2 regions of the Amycolatopsis alba DSM 44262 genome follow, and region 2 is predicted to be linked to the other one. Evidence: riboswitches for the same ligand, from Rfam matches in the RefSeq annotation. Region 2 holds a riboswitch; the other holds the start of a gene.
What was found. Region 2 has a riboswitch for S-adenosylmethionine ahead of thrC (threonine synthase). Riboswitches for the same ligand answer to the same signal wherever they lie in the genome.
Positions count from the first base shown of each region.

Region 1: linked by a shared signal. The riboswitch ahead of AMYAL_RS0105275 (aminotransferase class V-fold PLP-dependent enzyme) and the one ahead of thrC (threonine synthase) in region 2 are both predicted to bind S-adenosylmethionine.

Region 1 covers NZ_KB913032.1:1,150,279-1,157,975, forward strand. Annotated here, with positions in the region: gene AMYAL_RS0105255 (ATP-binding protein) at 1-1,364, opposite strand, end outside; gene AMYAL_RS49200 (DUF6879 family protein) at 1,541-2,152, opposite strand; gene AMYAL_RS48325 (hypothetical protein) at 2,145-2,414, opposite strand; gene AMYAL_RS0105260 (RluA family pseudouridine synthase) at 2,545-3,471, opposite strand; gene lspA (signal peptidase II) at 3,468-4,031, opposite strand; gene AMYAL_RS0105270 (hypothetical protein) at 4,056-4,670, opposite strand; gene AMYAL_RS0105275 (aminotransferase class V-fold PLP-dependent enzyme) at 4,690-6,054, opposite strand; SAM riboswitch class IV at 6,087-6,201, opposite strand; gene AMYAL_RS0105280 (M23 family metallopeptidase) at 6,330-7,013, opposite strand; gene AMYAL_RS0105285 (potassium/proton antiporter) at 7,145-7,697, opposite strand, start outside.
Region 2 covers NZ_KB913032.1:236,371-244,067, reverse strand. Annotated here, with positions in the region: gene AMYAL_RS0101055 (histidine phosphatase family protein) at 1-252, shown strand, start outside; gene octT (diglucosylglycerate octanoyltransferase) at 256-984, shown strand; gene AMYAL_RS0101045 (DegV family protein) at 995-1,840, shown strand; gene AMYAL_RS0101040 (ComEA family DNA-binding protein) at 1,987-2,709, shown strand; gene AMYAL_RS0101035 (ComEC/Rec2 family competence protein) at 2,706-5,111, shown strand; gene thrC (threonine synthase) at 5,129-6,394, opposite strand; SAM riboswitch class I at 6,407-6,539, opposite strand; gene holA (DNA polymerase III subunit delta) at 6,675-7,658, shown strand.

The sequences.
Region 1 (7,697 bases), 910 kb from region 2:
CACACCATCGCCAGGCTCTCCAGCAATTGTGCCTCAGCCGCCCGGTCCCCGAGCTTTCGCGCCTCACGCAACCCGATCTCGGAAGTGACGAACCAGTCGTCCACGGGCATGACCGCGAGGTAGGTGCCGCGTAGGACCACGGCCAGCTGCCAGGCGATCCGGGACAGCCCCGCGGCAGCGGCGGCCTGGACAGCGGCTACCAGGTTGGCGCGCTCCGTCTCAAACCAACCGAGTGCGCTTTCCTGATCGGAAAACGTCAGGGGAACCACACTCACGTCGGCCGGGACGAGCTGGACCCGAGGTTCGGCTGGGTTGACCGCAACCTGCACGGAATCCGCGGTATGCAGATACCAGTCCAAGATTCGACCCAGGACTTCGGCACGCTCCTCCGACGACTCTTCGTCCCGCGCCTGATCGGTCGCATAGGTACGCAAGAGGTCATGGAACTGGTACCGATCAGACCCACTCTGTTCGACAAGGTGCACTCCGGCGAGAATGTCCAGCTGCTGTTTGGCCTGCCCACCACGAATGCCCGCCAATGCCGCTGCGGCCTCCGCGCTGAACTCCGGTCCGGGATGCAGACCCAGCAACCGGAACAGTCGAGCGGAATCCGCGGTCAAAGCTCGATACGACCAGGCGAACGCGGTGCGAACCGCGTCGCTCTCCTCGTCGTCACCTGTGGACAGGGCATCCCAGAGTCCGGACTCGTCGCGCAGATCCTCGACCAATTCACCGAGCGGTATCCGATGACGACGAACAGCGCGTTCCGCCGCGATGCGCAGAGCCAGGGGAAGCCGCGCGCACAACCGGGCCAGTTCGAAAAGTTCGACCTCGTTGTCCTCTGCCCGGTAGCCCGCGGTCACCGCACGCAACAAAGCGACGGCTTGCTCTGCGGTCAGGACATCGAGGCTCACCCGATGCGCACCATCGCGCACGAACAGCCCCGAAAGGCGGCTGCGGCTCGTCACCACCACCAAACAGCCGACCGTTCCGGGCAACAACGGGCGCACTTGCCCTACCGTCGCAGCGTTGTCAAGGAAAACCAGCATGCGCCGGTCCGCCAGCAGGGACCGGAACATCGCGGCCATTTCATCGAGCTCGGACGGGATCGCGGTCGGCGGAACGTCGAGTGACCGCAGAAATCGATCGAGTACCTGCGTTGCCGTGACCGGTAGCCCCGGATCATATCCACGCATGTTCGCGTACAGCTGCCCGTCCGGAAATCTGTCGCGCACCCGGTGCGCCCAATGCAGGGCCAAAGAGGTCTTGCCGACCCCTGCTGTACCGACGACCATTGAGACCGCGATGGCCTCACCATCCACGAGAACGCTGTCGAGACGTTCGAGCTCAGCGGCGCGATTCACGAATCCACGCACATCGCCTGGCAGCTGTCGCGGGACTCGACTCGAGGCCTGAGGCGTCCCGTGGAAGTGGACGTCACCGTGAATTGCGCCCGCCTGGACCACGTCGCTCGCTGTTCCGGACAGCTCCGAATGAGTACCCGCATTTCGCGGATACTCATCCTGCTCATCCGAACTCGTCACACCCGTCCCGGCGGTGGCAAATGCGCAATTTCCCGATCGAAGTAACTGATCAAGTCCTCGCCTTTTTCGTATATTTTCTCAATGAAGTCGTTACATTTCAGCATTGTCTCGACACCATCGTACCGGATTCCACCGTTCGGTGTTCCACTCTCTTCATAGAGAATTTCGTAGACCACATCCGGCCCCACCGTCAGCAGCTCAGGAAGCAAGCCGTCTTGTTCATATTCGACAACAGCTTCCGAGCCAACGACGCGAATTTTCTCTCCACTCTCAGCACTCATTTTCAGGGAATACAGTTCCCAGTGAACATATGGCGTGAGCGGCCGTTCAATGACTCGCAAACGAAACAGGTCGATGCCGCGATCAGCCGCTTCCCGGAAGAGTTTTTCGTGCGCAGGGCGCAGTTCAGCCGTCAGCCGGAGGGCTTCGTCCCAGTCACCGCGAGCGAACGCTTCCCATCGAGCGTGACCAGGTTGCCGGAAGTCTTGCCTCCGCTCAAGCTTCCACGACGACTGACTCGGCGAACGGTCGAATCTTTCATTGTAGTCGACATTATAGGCATCCTGCGTCAAACGAACTCCCGGCGCCGCACCGAGAAAATCAAGCATCAGGAATGTCCGCCTTCGCCGCGATGAGCGTCGCCCTGGGGATTACAACCAGGTCCTCGTCACTCCCCAACGACACACCATTCGGCAGCCTTGCAGAGTATGCCGATGTCAAGTTTCGTCCGATCACGGCGACATCACCATTGTCCAGTTCCCAAATATCTGGGCAATTATTCCGGATGTCCGACTTGTCCAGTTCTTTCGCCGATTTGCCCAGCCGCCGCGCGAACGCGGCCGCAGGATCCGCTTCCCAAGGTCGAGTCATGCCGTCCCTCCAAGCCCTCGCTGGCGCCACTCAAGGTAGCAGCCTGTTCACTGTCCGATCAATCGCTGTCCGATCGATGGCAGCCAAGCAAGCACAAAAGATCACAAGCATCTCAACGAGGCGGAAGGACTCAGTTCTCGTCCTGCAGGATCCGCAATGCGTTCGCCAGATCGTCCGGGTACTCGGACTCGAACTCGACCCAGCGCCCGTCGGACGGATGCGCGAAACCGAGCGTCTTGGCGTGCAGCCACTGCCGGGAAAGCCCGAGCTTCCGCGCGAGCACCGGGTCGGCGCCGTAGGTCAGGTCGCCGACGCACGGGTGCTTGAGCGCCGAGAAGTGCACGCGGATCTGGTGGGTGCGGCCGGTCTCCAGCTTGATCTTGGCCAGTGACGCGGCACGGAAGGCCTCGACGACCTCGTAATGCGTGACGCTGGGCCGCCCGCCCTGGACGACGGCGAATTTGTAGTCGTGCCGGGGGTGCCGGTCGATGGGCGCGTCGATGGTGCCGCGCGTCGGATCGGGATGGCCCTGGACGATGGCGTGGTAGCCCTTGTCGACGGTGCGTTCCTTGAACGCCCGCTTCAGCACGGTGTACGCGTGCTCGCTCTTGGCCACGACCATCACGCCGGTGGTGCCGGCGTCCAGCCGGTGGACGACGCCCTGGCGTTCGGCCGCTCCCGAGGTCGCGATCCGCAGCCCGGCGGCGGCGAGCCCGCCGACGACGGTCGGCCCGGTCCAGCCGGGGCTCGGGTGCACGGCGACGCCGACCGGCTTCGAGATCACCACGATGTCGTCGTCGTCGTGCAGGATCTGCATGCCCTCGACATGCTCCGCGACGACCTCGATGGCCGAGGCCGGGTCGGGCAGCGTCACTTCGAGCAGCCCGCCTGCGGACAGCCGGTCCGACTTCCCGGCGGGCCTGCCGTCGAGGAAGATCTCGCCGGATTCGGCCAGCTCCGCCACGACAGTGCGGGAGAGTCCCAGTAGTTTCGCCAGTCCCGCGTCGACGCGCATGCCGTCGAGCCCGTCGGGAACGGGCAACATCCGCGCGCTCATTCGCTTGCCGCCTTCTTCTTGTCCTTTGTAGACGATCCGTCGTAGTCCTTGCCCAGCAAGGAGAGGATCACGATGAGCACACCGCCGACGCAGATCGCGGAGTCGGCGACGTTGAAGATCGCCCAGCCCTGCCCGTTCGGCGCGAACGCGGAGATCATGTCGACCACGTGCCCCTGCAGCGGGCCGGGGGCGCGGAAGATCCGGTCGGTCAGGTTGCCGAGCGCGCCTGCCAGCACCAGGCCGAGGCCGATCGCCCAGCCGACCGAGCGCAGCCGCCGGGCCAGCCAGATGATGGCGACCACGACGGCGACCGCGACCAGCGCGAGCACCCAGGTCAGCCCGGTCGCCATCGAGAAGGCGGCACCGGGGTTGCGCACCAGCTGGAAGTACACCAGCCCGCCGAGGAACTCGACCGGCCGCTTGCCCTCCAGCGTCGACACCGCGATCTGCTTGGTGAGGAGGTCGATCCCCCACAGCACCGCGGCGACGACGAACACGACGACGACGCGCTTCTTGGGCAGCGGCGGCGCCGGTGGCGCGGTTTCGGGCTCTGTGCTCACACCCCCATTGTCCACTGAGCTTGCTCAGGCCTCCTCGGCGGCCGCCTTCGGCCTGCTCAGCAGTGCCGCGAACGCCCCGGCGAGCGCGACCAGCGACGACAGCAGCAACGCGAGCTGTCCTTGGGCGAGCACGACCGCGCAGAGCACGTAGGCCGCGGTGACGACCAGCACGAGCACGCTGCTCTCCAGCCAGGCGAGCAGGGCAAGGCCCACCGTGAGGAGGACCGCGGTCCGCACGTCACCGGGCATGTCGAGCTTCGCCAGGCCACTCAGATCCGCCAGCGCGATGATGGCCAGCCCGCCGACGACGGTCACGAGGACCACCCACCACGGCACGACTCTCCCCTCGCGCCTCATCCGCAGCGTGTAGTACAGCGCGGTACCGGCGTAGATCACGAACACGGCGAAGAACCAGGCGTCCATCCGGCCGACGTCGCCGAACGCGACGGCTATGGCGGTGTTGCTTTCCCGGCTCATCTCCACGCCGGGGCCGACGCCGTACAGCCCGCCGGTCCCGTAAGGCGCATAACCGGCCCGGCCCTCGTACCGGCCCGTGCCGACGGATGAAGCCACCACCGCCAGTTGGGCGAATCCCAGTAGTGCCAGCGGAAACCAGTAACGCGGTCGCTCATTCCCCATGCGGGACGAGGGTAGTGGGTCAGGCGCAGAACGGGGGAAGCTCCCGCGGGTCGTTCTCCGGAACCCAGCGGCCTTCCGGCTTTTCGTACTGCCAGCGCGCGCCGCGGGCGACGATCTGGCGCAGTGCCAGGACGACCCGGTCCACGTGTTCGGTGGTGCTGCCGAGGCCGAGGCTGACCCGCACGGCCTGCTGGCCTGTCGAACCGGCGGCGGAGATCAGCCGTTTGGTCGCGACATGCGCGCAGAACGCGCCGTCCCGGACGCCGATGCCGTACTCCGCGGACAGCACCGCGGCGAGCCAGCCGGGGTCGAAGCCGTCGACGACGAAGCTGAGCGTGCCGACCCGGTCGACCGGCGCGTCGAACAGCCGCAGCTCGGCGAATCCGGGGATACCGGCGAGACCGCGACGCAGCCGCGCCAGGAGTTCGTCCTCGTGGGCGACGATCGCGTCCCAGTTCGCGGCCAGCGTCTCGCAGGCGACACCGAGCGCGTAGACGCCGACGGTGTTGGGGGAACCGGCTTCGTGCCGCTCGGCACCGGCGTTCCAGACCACGCCGAGCTCTTCGGAGTCTCGGGTGACGAGCTTCGTCGCGCCACCACCGGCGAGGTACGGCTGGGCGGCGCGCAGCCAGTCGGCGCGGCCGATCAGCGCGCCGGCACCGAAGGGCGCGTACAGCTTGTGGCCCGAGATCGCGACGTAGTCGACGTCCAGTTTGCGCACGGAGATCTTGCGGTGCGGTGCGAGCTGCGCCGCGTCGAGCGCGATCCGGGCGCCGTGCCGCCGGGCGACGGCGGCGATCTCCTTGACCGGCAACAGTTCCCCGGTCACGTTGGACGCGCCGGTGATGACGACCAGCCGCGGTCCCTGCGGGCAGTCCGCGAGTGCTTCGTCCACAGCGGACACCGCGGCGAGGCGGGTGCGCGGGGTCTGGATCCGGCGGACGTTCGGACCCTTCCACGGCAGCAGCGCGGCGTGGTGGTCGGTGTCGAACACGACGACCGACGTGTGCTTCGGCAGGCTGCGGGCGAGAAGGTTGAAGGAATCGGTGGTGTTGCGGGTGAACACGACGGTGTCGGTCGACCGCGCGTCGACGAAGTCCCGCAGGATTCCGCGCGTGCGCTCGTAAAGCTTGGTGGAGATCTGCGAGGCGAATCCGGCGCCGCGGTGGACGCTGGCGTACCAGGGCAGGAATTCGTCGACCGCGTCGCGCACCTTGTCCAGACAGGGAGCGCTCGCCGCGTGATCGAGGTTGGCGTAGCCGATGTCGCCGCCGGTGACCAGCGGAACCCGCAGATCGGCGCACGCCACCGTCGGAATTTCTTGCGACACAATGGTTTCCGCGACAGCGGCGGGGGTGCTGGTGCGTTCGAGAGCGAGAGTCATCGTCATCCTCCGGGCCAGGGGACCCGACGAGGATCCCGCGCTTGCCCGTCGCACCGCGCGACAGGCCAGGTCCTCACCCGGGGCACCCCACCGCGGAAGGAGGGTTGCCGGTCAGCTAGCCGGGGCTTGACGCTGACACTCGTGACCTACGAACGAAGTTAGCGGATGGACCGGCGATCGAGCCACCCCTTGTCCGGATGTTGAGACGCCGGTCACGCATCGCGCAACCGAGGAGAACCGTTGCCCGGCGCCGCGCCGCGCCAGGCAACGGGAGGTCAGACGCGGAATCGGCCCGGCAACGGGACGATCGAACGCGAAGAGACCTCGGTCGCGGTACCGGAGTACTGATCGGTGCCCGCGGTGAACTGCCAGCCGCCGAAGGTCTTGCCGTCGACAGCCTCGCCATGCGCCTCGGCGACCTTCGTCGAGACCTCGTCGTAGGACAGGCCGTTCCAGTTGCCCGCGTCGACGCCGAAGTCGCGCGAGTCGCCGCCCTTGGCGGTGGCCGCGGGCAGGGTCCACAGGGTGAAGTGCACGTGGGCGCCGGTGCTGCTGCCGCCGCAGGGCAGCGCGTTGCCGGTCCGGCCGAGAGCGTCGCCGGGGGCGACCTGCTGGCCGTCGGTGACCGAAATGCGCTCCATGTGGTAGTAGCCGGTCCGCCAGCCGCCGTCGTGGTCGACGGTCACCCAGTCGCCGCCGTCGCAGTGCTGGATCCGGACCGTGCCCGCCAGCGGAGCGCGGACGGTCTTGTCGCCGGGGCTGAAGTCGATGGCGTTCTTCACGCCGGAGTTCCCGTTGTCCGAGTGGATCCCCGCCGAGTAGACCGACTGGCCCGCGTCGAAGGGCAGCCCGAACGCGGGGAACGCGCCGGCCGCCGACGCCGCCGGTGCGGCGAGAACCACCCCGACGAGTGCGGCCGCCACACCCAGACCGGCGAACCGCGCAGGAAGTTTCGTCACCTTGCGTACTCCTTACCCCGTGACACTCACCCATTCGATGGAGTCGATTGCCGGGAAAGTAATCCAAAAGGAGTACAAAAGGGAAGAATTTTCTGAGATCAACCGACGAACAGCTGGTGCCGGTTCGTGACCTACTGGCCGGATTCGCCCTTCCACCTGGCGAGGCGTCCGGCGCGGTCGACGGCACGGAGCCGTCGTTCGGCCGTGTCACGGGCGTCGGAGGTGGTCACGACGAGTAACTGGTCGCGTTCCTGGAGCCGGGTGTTCTTGTTGGGCGTGAAGCCGGTGCCGTCGCGGACGAGGAGGCTGATCGTCGCCCCCACCGGCAGCCGCAGTTCGGCCAGGTAGACGCCGTGCATCTTCGATCCGGCGTTGATGCGGACCTGCAGGAGTTCCGCGCCCATCTCGTCGAGGGGCGCCGAGTCGACGTCGATCTCGTGCGCTTCGGAATGCTGAGCCAGTCCGAGCACCCTCGCGAGCGGCGTCAGCGTCGCCCCTTGGAGCAACGTCAGCACGATGACCAGCACGAACACCGCGTCGACCAGCTCCTGGGCGCCGGGCACCCCGGACGACAGCGGGATGAGCGCGAGCACGATCGGGACCGCCCCGCGCAACCCGGCCCAGGACAGGAACACCTGTTCTCGCCAGGGGATCTTGAACGGCAGCGCCGACAGCACCACCGAG
Region 2 (7,697 bases):
TCGCGGGTGGACGTCGCCGAACGTGCCCTGGAGGTCGTCGCGGACCTGGACCAGCCCAACTCCGACGCCGGTGATGCCGTGCTGCTGGCGACGCACGGCGGTCTGATCATCGCGCTGACCGCGAAACTGCTCGGCCTGCCGGTCACGTCCTGGCCGACGCTGGGCGGGATCGCGAACTGCCACTGGGTCGAGCTGACCCGGCGTGACGGAAACTGGCGTCTGGCCGCCTACAACGCGGGAATCACCGGCTGATCCATGGCCCCGCGCCTGCTGGTGTTCGGCGATTCCCTCAGTTTCCACGGCCCGGACGGTCCGCTCGCCGCCGACGACGCGCGCCTGTGGCCCAACATCGCCGCCGAGGCGCTCGGCGGTGGCGGGGTGGACCTCGTCGCCGGATTCGGCTGGACCGCCCGTGACGCCTGGTGGTCGCTGATCGGGGACCCGCGTGTCTGGGCCGATCTCCACCACGCCGACGCCGTCGTCCTGGCCGTCGGAAGCATGGACACCCTGCCGTCGCCGCTGCCCACCTATCTGCGCACCGGCCTGCGCTACCTGCGTCCCGACCCGCTGCGGCGGGTGGTGCGCAAGACGTATCTCGCCGCTCAGCCGAGGCTCGCGATCGCCCTTCGCGGGCGTCCGGTGGTCTTGCCGTCGAAGCTGACCGTCCACTACCTCGAAACAGCTGTCGGAGCTCTGCGGGTATTGCGGCCGGAACTGCCGATCTTCGGCATCCTGCCGTCCGTTCACCGGTCCGAGGCCTACGGCCGCGTGCACACCGCACGGGCCGGGGCCGTCGCCGCCGTCGCCGCATGGGGGCGACGCGCGGATGTCCCGCTGCTGGATCTCGGAGCCGTCGTCGGTGACCACGTGCTGAGCGGCCGGGGCAATCCGGACGGGATGCACTGGGGCTGGGAAGGCCATGCCTCCGTTGGCGTGGAAATGGCCCGCCTGATGGCCCCGGTGCTGCGCCCCGCGGCAACGTAGGCTGGCTGCCGTGTCGGTCGCCGTAGTCACGGATTCCACCGCCCACCTGCCGGAAGGCTTCGCCGAACGGAACGGGATCCGGGTGGTCCCGTTGCACGTCCTCGTGGACGGCGTCGTCTTCCTCGACGGCGTCGAAATGGGTCCCGCGGCCCTGGCCGAAGCGCTCGGCAAACGCAGACTGGTGACGACTTCCCGGCCGACGCCCGCCGAGTTCGTCAAGGAGTTCCGGGCGGCGCTGGCCGAGGGCGCGGACGCCGTGGTGTCGGTCCATCTGTCCCGTGAGTTGTCCGGGACGTGGGAGGCGGCCGTGCTCGCGGCCCAGGAGGTCGGGCCGGACAAGGTGCGCGTGGTCGATTCCCGCAGCACCGCCATGGGACTGGGCTTCGCCGCCCTGCGAGCGGCGAGCGCCGCCGCGGACGGGGCCGATCCGGCCGAGGTGGAGGCCGCGGCGGTCGACGCGGTGAGCCGCTCGGAGACCTTGTTCGCCGTCGAGACCCTCGAATACCTGCGCCGCGGCGGGCGGATCGGCCCGGCGGCGGCTCTGCTCGGCACGGCGCTCGCGGTGAAACCGGTGCTCCACATGTCCGAAGGCAGGATCCAGCCGCTGGAGAAGGTGCGGACGATGAACCGCGCGGTGGCGCGGCTGGTCGAACTCGCCGTGAAGGCGGCCGAAGGTGGCCTCGCCGACATCGCCGTTCACCACCTGGCCTCACCGGAGCGTGCCGTCGAACTGGCCAACCGGCTGGAGGAGTCCATCACCTGCCCGGAGGGGTGTGTCGTCTCGGAGATCGGCGCCGTCATCGGGGCCCACACCGGCCCCGGTGTGCTCGGCGTCGTGATCCAGCGGGCGGGCTAGGGAAACCCGGCAGCGTCCCATACGGCTCCGACGAAAACCGGTGATCCGGTCTCGGCCGGGACCGAGTTGTCCACAACACCCCACTTGTCCACAGCCTCGGAATTCACCACTCCCGCCCGCCATCCCCGCTCCGTAGCGTCGTTCACGTGTTCGACCAAACCGCCCGTCCATCGGGTCCCTCCGTCAACGCCAGGCTGGCGTGGCTGGCCGCGCAGCTGTCGCCACCCACCCAGGGCCCGCCCGTGGGCAGGCTCGTACGCCGCTGGGTGCCCGCCCGGTTCACGGCGGACGGGGTCCCGGTGAACAGGCGGTGGTTCGTCGTGGTGGCCGTGCTGATCGCGGCGGCCGTGATCGTGACCGGCGCGATCGCTTTGTTCGGACACCGGCCAGGGGCGGAGACCCCGCCGCCCTTGCCGTCGGCGAAGGCCGCCGGAGACGTCCCCGCCGCGGCGGCCAAGGCGCCTCTGGTGATCAGCGTCGTCGGCAGGGTGCTCAAACCCGGCCTGGTCACGATCCCTCCGGGCGCACGGGTCGCCGATGCCCTCACGGCGGCCGGTGGGGCACCGCCCGGAACGGATCTGACCGGGCTGAACCTGGCCCGGCGGCTCACCGACGGCGAGCAGGTGGCCGTGGGTGTTCCTGGTCCGGCCGCGGCCGGACCAGGAACACCGCCGGGGAAGCTCGACCTGAACACGGCCACGGCCGAACAACTCGACACTCTGCCAGGGGTCGGCGAAGTGATGGCCAAACGCATCGTCGACTGGCGGTCCGGGCACGGCGGGTTCACCACGGTCGAGCAACTCCGTGACGTAGAAGGGATCGGCGAATCCAAATTCAAGAAGGTCCGGGAAATGGTGTCCGTCGGATGAACCCGTCCGCCGATCCGTCCGAAGTGGACACCACGTCGTGGCGAGGGCAGGACCTGCGGCTGATACCGGCCGCGGCGACGGCCTGGCTCGGCACTCTTTCCGGGCTGCTCGTCGGCTGGTGGATCGCGATGCTCTGCGGTGCGGCCGCCGTGGTGCTCGCGATCATCACCGGTGTCCGCGCCCGCCGGACGGCGTCCCGGTGGGTGACGGGCCTGGGCGCGCTCGCGATCCTCGGTGTGCTCACCGCCGGTCCGGTGGCGCTGAGGATCCGGGCCGCCGAACACGACGACCTCCGTGCCGCCGCCGCACGGGGGAGCGAAGTCACCACGAGGGCGGTGGTCACCGAGCGGCCACGTCCGGTCCGCGGCGCCGGATACGCCGATCGCCGGGCGGGCATCCGCCTGGTGGTCATCGCCGCGACGGTGGACACCGCGGAGACGGATGAGCGGGTGGTTGATTCGGACGGCCGGATCCTCCTGCTCGCTCCCGCCGAAGGGTGGACGGACCTGCTGCCTGGGCAGCAGGTCACCGCCTCCGGACGGCTGGCACCGGCGAAGGGGGGCGAACTGACGGTCGCGGTCCTCTCGGTGCGAGGTCCGCCGTCTGTCCTCGCACCGGCGCCCTGGTGGCAGCGAGCCGCGGAATCGCTGCGCACCGGGCTCCGGGGCCTGTGCTCCGTCCTCCCGGAGGAGCAGGCCGGTCTTGTGCCCGGACTGGTCGTGGGGGACACGAGCACGCTGTCCCCGAGGGTCGAGCACGAGTTCACGGACTCCGGCATGTCCCACCTGATGGCCGTGAGCGGTGGGAACGTGGCGATCGTCTGCGGCTCGATCCTTCTCCTGTTGAAAGCGCTCCGGGTCGGGCCGCGGACGTCCGCCGCCGCGGCCGCCGCGGGGCTCGCCGGGTTCGTGGTCCTCGCCGGACCCGCGCCCAGCGTGCTCCGCGCCGGGGTGATGGGGGCGGTCGGGCTGCTGGCGCTGGCCATGGGACGCCGGGGTTCGGCGCTGCCGGCGCTGGCGTTCGCGGTGTCGGGGCTCGTCGTGGTAGATCCCGCGATGGCCGCCGACTTCGGGTTCGCCCTTTCGGTGCTGGCCACGGCAGGGCTCGTGCTGCTGGCGCCGCGGTGGGCAGAGTGGCTGGTCGGACGCGGAGTTCCGGCCGGCTACGCCGAGGGGCTGGCCATCCCGCTGGCCGCGTTCGTGATGACGGCACCGATCATCGCAGGCATGGCGGGATCGATCAGTCTCGTCTCGGTGGTGACCAACGTGCTCGCCGCGCCGGTGGTCGCCCCGGCCACCGTGTTCGGTGTCCTCGCGACCGTCGTCGGGCCCTGGTGGCCGTCGGCGGGCAGGCTGCTGGTCCGCCTGACCGAACCCGAGGCGAGCTGGCTCATCACCGTGGCCCGCCACGGCGCCCGTGCGCCGGGAGCGGTCGTGGACTGGCCGGGTGGCTGGTGGGGCGGGCTTCTGGCGGCCGGCCTGCTCGTGGTGCTGCTCGTCGCCATCCGGCTGCGGCACGCCAGGATCCTGCTGGCTGTTGCGCTGGCTGGCGGGCTGCTCGTTTTCGTGCCGGTCCGCGTGCTGGCTCCGGCATGGCCACCGGCGTCGTGGAGTGCCGTCGCCTGCGACGTCGGACAGGGCGATGCCGTCGTTCTCGCGACGGGCGAGCCGGGAAGGGCGGTCCTGGTCGACACCGGGCCGGAACCTGGGCCGGTCGACGAATGCCTGAGCAGGCTCGGCGTGGACCGGGTTCCGCTGATCGTGCTGAGTCATCTGCACGCCGACCACATCGGCGGTCTCGAATCCGTCTTCGAGGGCAGGTCGGTCGGGGCGGTCGCCGTCGGTCCGGGTCGTGCTCCCGCGTGGGCATGGCAGCAGATCGCGGACGAGACCGCACGTCGCGGGATTCCCTTGCTGGAACTGGGGATCGGGCAACGGCTGGACTGGCCGGGGCTGTCGCTGGATGTATTGGGGCCGCGTTATGTCACCCGGCGATCGGCCCGTGAACAGGACGGCACGGTGATCAACAACGGGTCCGTCGTCCTGCGCGCCGGAACCCCGGCGGGCCGGGTGCTGCTGACCGGCGATGTCGAACTCGCCGCGCAGGCCGACCTGATGGCCGAGGGCGCCGATCTGCGTGCCGAGATCTTGAAGGTCCCGCACCACGGAAGCCGCTACACCGCACCGGACTTCCTCAACGCCGTCGCGCCGCGGCTCGCGCTGGTGAGTGTCGGCGCCGGAAACACTTACGGCCATCCGAACAAGTCCACTTTGGACAATCTGACGGCGGTCGGTGCTTCCGTGGCCAGAACGGACACGGATGGCGACACCGCTGTCGTCGCCGACGCGCGAGGACTCTCCCTGGTGCGCCGGGGTGAGCCCCGCGGCCCGCCTCGTTCTTGAGGCGGGCCGGCGGGAACTCAGATGCCGAGAGCCTCGCGGACCGCGTCTGCCGAGGCGCTGACGGTGGCCTTCGGGCCGACCTTGTCCTCGACGGCGTCGAGGGTCTTGAGACCGTCGCCGGTGATCAGCAGGACGATCTCCTCGTCCGGGTTGAGTTTGCCTGCCTCGATGAGCTTCTTGGCCGTTGCGACGGTGACCCCGCCGGCGGTCTCGGTGAAGATGCCCTCGGTGCGGGCGAGCAGCCGGATGCCTTCGACGACCTCTTCGTCGGTGACGTCTTCGATCGCGCCGCCGGTGCGGTTGACCACGTCCAGGACGTAGGGGCCGTCCGCCGGGTTCCCGATCGCCAGCGACCGGGCGATCGTGTCCGGCTTGACCGGCTGGACGACGTCGTGGCCCGCGCGGAAGGCCGCCGAGACGGGGGAGCAGCCCGTGGCCTGCGCGCCGAACACCTTGTACGGCGTCTCGTCGACGAGGCCGAGCTGTCCGAACTCGCGGAAACCCTTGTCCACCTTGGTGAGCTGGGAACCGGAGGCGATCGGCACCACGATCTGCGAGGGAAGCCGCCAGCCGAGCTGCTCGGCGACCTCGAAGGCCAGCGTCTTGGAGCCTTCCGAGTAGTAGGGCCGGACGTTCACGTTGACGAACGCCCAGCTCTCCTGCTCGGCGGCGAGCTGGGTGGCGAGCCGGTTCACGTCGTCGTAGTTGCCGTCGACCGCGATCAGGTCGCCGTCGTACACGGCGGTGGTGAGGATCTTGGCGCGCTCGAGGGTCTTCGGGATCAGCACGACCGACCGCCAGCCGGCGCGGGCCGCCGCGGCGGCGACGGCGTTGGCCAGGTTGCCGGTCGACGGACAGGCGAGCACGTCGAACCCGAACTCACGGGCGGCGGCCAGTGCGACGGCGACCACGCGGTCCTTGAACGAGTGAGTGGGGTTGCCGGTGTCGTCCTTGACCCAGACCTTCTTGACACCCAAGGCTTTCGCGAGCCTGTCGGCTTGGACGAGCCGGGTGGCGCCGGGTTCGGTGTTGGGGATTTCTTCGACGTTCGACGGAACGGGAAGGAGCTTCTTGTAGCGCCAGATGTTGTTCGGCCCGGATTCGATGTCCTCGCGACGCACGCGGCCGAAGTCGTAGGCGACCTCGAGCGGCGAGAAGTCCTCGGCGGAAACGAATTCGGGGGCGAGCGGCTGCCGGTGTCCCTCTTCCTTCGACACCAGTTCGACGGCCGGTCCGAGATCCGGGGTCTTGGTGGTGGAGGTCGTGCCGAGGGTTGCGGTCATCGCGAGGTCCTTTCCTCATCTGCCCCGCCATGGCGGGCCGGAATTGGCACCGTGTTCGTCAGCTATCCCGCGATCGCGGGATGACAGGCTGACGCCGGTTGCCGGGGCTTCATCGGGCCGTTCCCTCTGCCCCTCTGGATGAGCGGTATTCGATTGTCGGCACGCACATGATCGCGTCGCCTCGCCAACACCGTACGACATGAGGCTCAGGTGGGGCCACAGTGCCCGGAACACATCACCGGACAAAGCACACGAGAGGAGGAGTGGGAGGATCCTCTCCGTGACGACGCAAGCTTCCGCCCCATCGCCGCTGGTCCTGGTTCTCGGTGAGGAAGAGCTGCTGATCGAACGCGCGATCCGCAGCGCCTCGGACGCGGCCAAAGCGGCCGATCCGACGGCGGATCTGACCCGGATCCGGGTGTCGGACCTCACAGTCCCCGCACTCGCGGAGATGGTCAGCCCTTCACTGTTCGCCGAGGGCAGGGTGATCGTCCTCGAATCGGCGCACGACATCTCGCAGGAGCTCTCCGACGGGGTGATGGCCTACGTCAAGGCACCCGCCGAGGGCATCGTGCTCGTCGTCGTGCACAGCGGAGGCGGCCGGAGCAAGGCCGCGAAGGCGCTTCCCGCGGCCTTGAAGAAGGCAGGGGCGGAGGTCGTCGAGTGCCCGAAACTGACCAAACCCGCGGAGCGCGAATCCTTTGTCCGTAACGAGGTCCGCCGGGTCGGCGGGAAGATCGACGGTGCGGCCGTGCTCGCCCTGATCGACGCCGTCGGCTCGGATCTGCGCGAGCTTTCGTCGGCCGCGACCCAGCTCGTCGCGGACGCCGGTGGAACGGTCGACGAGCAGGCCGTCCGGCGCTACCACCGAGGCCGTGCGGACGTGAACGGGTTCGCCGTCGCCGAGAAAGCCGTCGCCGGCGACAAGACGGCGGCGCTGGAGTCGCTGCGCTGGGCGATGCAGCTGGGTGTTCCGCACGTGCTGGTCGCGGATGCCCTCGCCGACGCCGTCCGGACGATCGCGCGGGTGTCGGGAGCTGGTCGCGGGAACCCGAACCAGATGGCGGGCGAGCTGGGGATGCCGCCGTGGAAGGTCCGCAAGGCGCAAGGGCAGGCTCGTGGCTGGGGGCAGGACGGCCTCGCCACCGCGATGCGGATCGTCGCCCGGCTCAACGCCGAGGTCAAGGGTGCCGCGGCCAACCCGGAGTACGCGCTGGAGCGCGCTGTCCTGGAAGTCGTCGACGCCCACGGCACAAGTCGCTGAACACAGCGAAAGGCCCCGGTGACGCGAGTCACCGGGGCC